2 linked regions of the Fodinicurvata sp. EGI_FJ10296 genome follow. The protein of the gene in region 1 interacts with the protein of each later gene in a pairwise test. Links are inferred from orthologs where the notes say so. Each region holds a gene or a part of one and is shown on either strand. Other genes may lie near its edges. The genes, in order: ssb and ABZ728_RS18395.

Region 1 (3,281 bases):
CGGGATCAATGACCGTCGTGCTGCCCAGGCCGTCGCAGGCCGGGCAGGCACCGAACGGATTGTTGAACGAGAACAGCCTGGGCTCGATCTCCTCGATCGTGAAGCCCGAGACCGGACAGGCGAATTTCGACGAGAAGACGGTCTGGGCGCCGCTATCCGCGTCCTCGGCAATGCAAATGCCGTCGGTCAGCGAAAGCGCCGTTTCGAGACTGTCCGGCAACCGGTTGCCCAACCCTTCGCGCACGACCAGACGGTCGACCACGACTTCGATGTCGTGCTTGGTCTTCTTGTTGATGGCAGGAACTTCGTCGATTTCGTGCAGGGCGCCGTCGACGCGAACGCGCTGAAAGCCCCGCTTGCGCAGGTCCTGAAGTTCCTTCTTGTATTCGCCCTTGCGGCCGCGGATGATCGGCGCCAGCAGATAAAGGCGCGTTCCCTCGGGCATGGCCATGATCCGGTCGGCCATCTGGCTGACCGTCTGGCTTTCGATCGGCAGCCCGGTGGCCGGAGAGTAGGGAACGCCAACCCTTGCCCAAAGCAGCCTCATATAGTCGTAGATTTCCGTGACCGTGCCGACGGTCGATCGCGGATTGCGGCTCGTCGTCTTCTGTTCGATCGAGATGGCGGGGGAAAGTCCCTCGATGGAATCGACGTCCGGCTTCTGCATGAGTTCGAGGAACTGCCGCGCATAGGCGGACAGGCTTTCGACATAGCGTCTCTGTCCCTCGGCATAGATGGTGTCGAACGCGAGCGACGATTTGCCGGACCCGGACAGGCCGGTGATGACCACGAGTTTGTCACGCGGAATCCGGACGTCGATGTCCTTGAGGTTGTGTTCCCGCGCGCCTCTGACGCTGATATGTGTCAGCATTATCCGTTCGTCCCGACCGGCTGTGGCTGTTGAAGGGGAGGGCGGCGGATCCAATCCGCCACCATATCCATGGGTCGAAGAGTCTCGACCCGGGACCCTGCATGATCCGCAATGAGAGGTAGCATGACAAGATTGAAAGTCAGGGTCGTCATGCGGTAATACATGTTATGTTCGGCATTTGATCACGAAATACACCATTATGCGGGCCATCGCAAATCTGAAATGGCATCGGGCTTGCCGGTTGAACACCTGTGCGGTGGCGGCTATGGTCCGGAATTCGAGTCTGAAACCCGGGACAGGTTTCGGGTCCGGGTCCAGTTGGCGGAACCCGGTGAACATCGTCTCTCGATCCACAAATTACAACGGTAGGCTCCGATGGCGGGTAGCATCAACAAGGTCATTCTGATCGGCAATCTCGGCCGCGATCCCGAGGTCCGGACCTTCCAGAACGGTGGACGGGTGTGCAATTTCACCATTGCCACGTCCGAACAATGGCGGGACCGCGCCTCTGGCGAACGCCGAGAGAAGACGGAATGGCATCGGGTCGTGATCTTCAGCGAAGGCCTGGTCGGCGTTGCAGAGCGATTCCTGAAAAAAGGCTCGAAGGTCTATGTCGAGGGACAGCTTGAAAGCCGCAAGTTCCAGGATCAGTCGGGCCAGGAGCGCACGATCACCGAAGTCGTCCTCAGGAACTTCAACAGCAACCTGACCATGCTCGATGGCCGTGGCGGCGGTGACGGTGGTGGCGCTCCCGCAGGCGGGTACCAGGGCGGAAATCAGGGTGGGTCGTCGGGTGACTACGGTGGCGGCGACTACGGGTCCAGTGGCGGCTCCGGCGGCGGTGGCGGTCGGGGTTCCGATCTGGATGACGAAATCCCGTTCTAAGGCCCCGGGACCGTTCCAGGGATAAGGACCGATTGTCCGGTCAGCCACGGCGTCTTTAAACGCTGTGGCTGTCGGGCTTCATAATGTTCGTTCATAGATAGTAATAAATTTTCTCTTAACGTCTATTTTTACACATATTCTTGCTAAATCGGCTTGCCTGTCAGCTCAAGACCTCTCATAGTAGAGACAAGGTGGGTGGCCTTACGCGATTCGCCGATCAAGTATAGACAAAAAACCAACACCGGCGCATTGAGATGACAGTATCATTGATCCATTCCGCGAATGGACCCTCGTCCGGCGAGCCTCTGGATGGGCCGGAACCTGGCAGCATTTCTTTGGAAAACCTTCTGTTCCCGATCGACGTCGACAGGTTTTTCGCCGAGTATTGGGAAAATGATGTCCTGGTCGTCAATCGGGATCAGCCGTCATACTTCAAGAGTTTCCTGTCCCTCGACGATCTCGACGCATTTGTCGCAACGGGTGGTCTGGACGGCAGCGTTCTCAGCATGGTGGATGCCAAGCGCGAGATCGCGCCCGACGACTATCTGTTTCCAACTGGTGTTGTGGATCCGGTTCGCGCGTTCGGCCTGTTCGCCGAAGGGGCAACCCTTATCCTGCAGCAACTGCAAGGCCGGCACGGCCCGCTGGCGCAGCTGTGCCGGGCCATGGAAGCGCGCTTCGGCTATCGGTTCCAGACGAACGTTTATTTCACGCCGGCCGGATCCGCTCAGGGATTCAAGCCGCATTGGGACAGTCATGACGTATTCGTCATCCAGGTCGCCGGTTCGAAGTCGTGGAAGATCTATGACACGCCCATGACATTGCCGGACCGCACTGTCCATTTCGATCCCAAGTCTTACGAACTGGGCGCTGTCACGCGGAGCTTCACGCTGAACGCCGGTGATATCGCCTATGTCCCGCGCGGCGTGGTCCATGATGCACAATCCACCGACGACATGTCCTTGCACATCACGCTCGGTTGCATGTCGACGACCTGGCGCGAAGCCCTGCATGCGGCAGTGGACGCCCTGTCGCTCACCAACCCGCGGATCAGACAGGCATTGCCGCCCGGATTTCATGCGGATGGATTCGATGCGACGGGCGCGGCGGGAATCTTCCGGGACATCGTCGACGCCCTGGGCCGTGAGACCGATGTTGGGGCGGTGTTGCGGGAGTTTGCCGACGATCTGGCTGAAACCCGCATGGCGCTGGTTCCCGGGCAATTGGCGGCGTTGGCAATGCTGCCGGCACTTGACGCCCAAACGTCCCTGCGAACGCGGCCCGACCTGATTTTCCGCCTGGAAACCCATGATGACGAAACGCTGGGCGTCTATGTATTCGGGCGCGTTCTGAAATTTCCGCTCCATGTGCGCCCTGAACTCGAAGCTCTCTTGCGGCCCGGCCCGAAAACGTCCGCAACGCTGCCCGGGGACCTGGATCCGGACAGCCGGCTGGTGCTGGTCCGGCGCCTCGTCAAAGAGGGGGTATTGACCGCCGATTGAGGCGAGTGCCGGCAGAACTTCTG
Region 2 (3,293 bases), on another replicon or contig:
CCAATCACCAAAACGGAGAAACTGAAATGTCGGTAACGAGAATCAGAATTTTCACCGCCGCCCTGGCGGCAATCGGCCTCAGCACCGCGCCCGCTGCCGCCGACAGCTGGACCGTCGACCACGATGAGAGCCGTCTGGGCGTTGTCGCAACGCAGATGGGAAGCGAGTTCACGGCCGCCTTCGAATCGTTCCGGGCCGACATCGAATTCGATCCCGACGCCCTGGACGATGCCCATGTCCGTGTCGTCATCGATGTTGCCAGCTTTACCAGCGACAGTCGCGACCGCGACGGGAACGTTACGAACTCGGAATGGTTTGCCGCCGGGAACCACCCCGAAGCGGTCTTCGAAACGACAGCTTTCCGGGAAACGGACCAGGGCTACGAAGCCGACGCCACGCTGAGGATCAAGGGCGTCAGCCGGGATGTGACCCTGCCGTTCACGCTGGAGATCGACGACGATCGCGCCCATATGCAAGGCGAACTCGACCTCGTCAGAACGGCCTTCAATGTCGGCGAGGGGCAGTGGGAGAGCGGCGACACCGTCGGCCTGGATGTCACCGTGACGGTGGATCTGGTCGCCAGCCGCGCCGACTGATCGGGATCACATAAATGAGTAAGGATCGACATCGACGGTGACCTTTACCGAAGCCGGAACGCTGACCTTGCCGATCCAGTCGTTCAGAACCTGCTGAATCGGCACCCGGCGGTCGGCGGTCATAAGCAGTCGGCGGCGATGCCGGCCGCGCAACAGAGCAAGGGGCGCTGGCGCCGGACCGACGACGGACACCGCCGGATCGCCAGCCGGCGCCGTCCGGCCGAGATCCCGGGCAACTCTGTCTGCGGTTGCTGCATCGGGACCGGAAACGATCACGGCGGCCATGCGGGTAAAGGGCGGCAATCCGTGCCGGCGCCGCTCCTCCAGCAGATCGTCGCGAAATCCGTCACGGTCACCGCTGGTAAGGGCGGCGATAACGGGATGCTCGGGAGCCCTTGTCTGCAACAGAACGGTTCCTGACGTCTCGGCCCGGCCGGATCGCCCGCCGACCTGGCTGAGTAGCTGATAGGTCCGCTCGAAGGCCCTGAAGTCGCCGCCCTCGAATCCGATATCGGAGTCAACGACGACGACCAGTGACAGCAGGGGGAAATTGTGCCCCTTGGCGACAAGTTGGGTGCCGATGACCAGATCGACATCCCGTGACTGGACCCTGGCGATCATATCAGCGGCCTGTGCCGCTGTGTGAATGACATCCGACGCCATGATAATCGAGCGCGCATCCGGGAACAGATCGGCGACTTCTTCGGCGATGCGCTCGACACCCGGACCGCAGGGCACGAAGCTTTCCTCGGCGCCGCAGCTTTCGCATTTCGGCGGCAACCGGCTGGAATGGCCGCAATGGTGACACATCAGGCGGCCGGAAAGCCGGTGCTCGACCAGCCAAGCAGTGCAATTCGGGCATTCGAGCCGATGTCCACAGGCGCTGCACAGCGTCAAGGGCGCATAGCCGCGGCGATTGAGGAATATCATCGCCTGCTCTTCGCGGGCCATGGTCTCGCGGATCGCGTCGACGACGCCGGGCGCGATGAAGCGGCCGCGCGGCGGCCTGTCGCGCCGCAGATCGACGGTCTCCACATGAGGCAATACCGCCTGCCCGTGCCGGTCGGGCAGCACGAGGTGACGATATCGCCCGGCCCTGGCATTGCCGAGCGTCTCAAGACTGGGGGTCGCGGAGGCCAGAACGACCGGACAGCCGACCATCTTGGCACGCACGACCGCCATATCGCGGGCATTGTAGACGACGCCGTCTTCCTGCTTGAACGCGCCGTCATGCTCCTCGTCGACCACGATCAGGCCGAGTTTCGGCAATGGCAGGAACAGGGCCGAACGTGCCCCGACCACGACGGACGCCGTTCCTGCGGCGGCCGCGCGCCACGTCTCCCGCCGACGCGCGCTGGTCACTTCGGAATGCCAGGCGCGGGGATCGAAACCGAATCGGTGGCGAAAGCGCTCCAGCCATTGTGTAGAAAGTGCGATTTCCGGCAACAGGACAAGGGCTTGGCGTCCCTGCCGCACGGCTTCGGCAATCGCCTCGAAATAAACCTCTGTCTTGCCGGAGCCGGTGACCCCGTCGAGAACGAAGGGCTGGAAGCCAGCCTCATCCTCGGCACCGGCATTATCGGCGCTGGCGGGGTCCGGGCGACGCCTTACGGCCTCGACCAGGGCATCGGCGCAGGCTTGCTGATCCGGGCCCAGCTCCGGACCCGGCGGCAGATCTGTTGGCGGGCCCTCAACCGCGCTTTGGGGCGTCCGGACGAGTCGCTGCAGCAGTCCGTGATCAGCCAGGCTTTTGATGACCCCTGCCCCGACCCCGGCTTCCGCCGCCAGATCGCTCGCGGTCAACGGCGGCAGACCCGCCGCTGCGGTCAGAACGCGTCGGCGCGCAGCGGTCAGCCGCACGCCCCCGACGTCGCTGGCCTCGCCATCGGGCGATGGCGACTCCTCCGGCAAAGCATACAAAGTTATGGGCCTTGGCGGATCCATGAGCGCCGGACTGCCGATCGCCAACCGGAGCACCGACCCCGGCGGCGCCATGACATATCGCGCCACCCAATCGATAAATGCACGGAACGAGCGCGTCAGCCGTGGCAGATCCAGAACGGCGACAATATCCTTGAGCCGGCCCGGGGCCACGTCGTCGCTTCCCGGCCCCCAGACGACACCGACCACTTCGCGCCGACCCAACGGCACGACGACGACGGTGCCGCTGGCAAGGGGGCTGATGCCGCCGTCGACGCCGGCCATGCCATCGGGCACACGATAGTCGAAGGCGCGCGGCAGAGGGGCAGCGACCAGCACCGAAACGCTCACGCCACTGCTTTCCGGGCAACTATCGAATAGCGGGGAGTCGATCATCGGTGACGGCCTCGGAGAACGGAATCCGGCATGGGCGGACACTGGCACGCGTCTGGCGCCAGAGGAATGCCTAACCGCCACCTTTTCAGCGATACGACCCATGGAAGCAAAAAACACCCTTGCCGTGACCGCCGCCAGGATGTTCATTGTCTGGATGGAACCCGACGGCTGGGACGAGGCGACGATCGTGAGCGAAAAGGCGAAATCACCGAGCGGCGGCAATGCCGACCCCAATTCCAGCGGCCAATCCGTCAGCAACGGAGGGGGCGGCGATGGGGGAAGCACGGAGAACGGGCTGGCCGGCAAAGGCGTCGCCAGGCAGGCTGAAACGGGCTCGACGTTGTCCACCGAAGAGGCCGTTGGCTTTTTTCTGCGGCGCAA

What was found.
Region 2: the proteins of ssb (region 1) and ABZ728_RS18395 interact in binary tests that used the Escherichia coli proteins (3 or more experiments, as listed by UniProt). The link is inferred for Fodinicurvata sp. EGI_FJ10296 from one-to-one orthologs.

The regions. Positions count from the first base shown.
Region 1 is NZ_JBFCVL010000002.1:296,776-300,056, reverse strand. The notes cover bases 38-3,001. They hold ssb (single-stranded DNA-binding protein), read left to right. Parts: upstream 38-1,246; coding sequence 1,247-1,756; downstream 1,757-3,001. Other genes in these bases: ABZ728_RS04820 (cupin domain-containing protein), read left to right, coding at 2,011-3,001; uvrA (excinuclease ABC subunit UvrA), read right to left, coding at 38-871. Outside these bases: more of uvrA, read right to left, coding at 1-37; more of ABZ728_RS04820, read left to right, coding at 3,002-3,258. UniProt on the Escherichia coli protein: Plays an important role in DNA replication, recombination and repair. Binds to ssDNA and to an array of partner proteins to recruit them to their sites of action during DNA metabolism. Acts as a sliding platform that migrates on DNA via reptation.
Region 2 is NZ_JBFCVL010000008.1:263,180-266,472, forward strand. What follows is about bases 236-3,211. They hold ABZ728_RS18395 (primosomal protein N'), read right to left. Parts: upstream 2,868-3,211; coding sequence 603-2,867; downstream 236-602. Other genes in these bases: ABZ728_RS18390 (YceI family protein), read left to right, coding at 236-596; ABZ728_RS18400 (DUF484 family protein), read left to right, coding at 3,013-3,211. Also shown: ABZ728_RS18385 (cytochrome b), read left to right, coding at 1-25; more of ABZ728_RS18390, read left to right, coding at 27-235; more of ABZ728_RS18400, read left to right, coding at 3,212-3,293.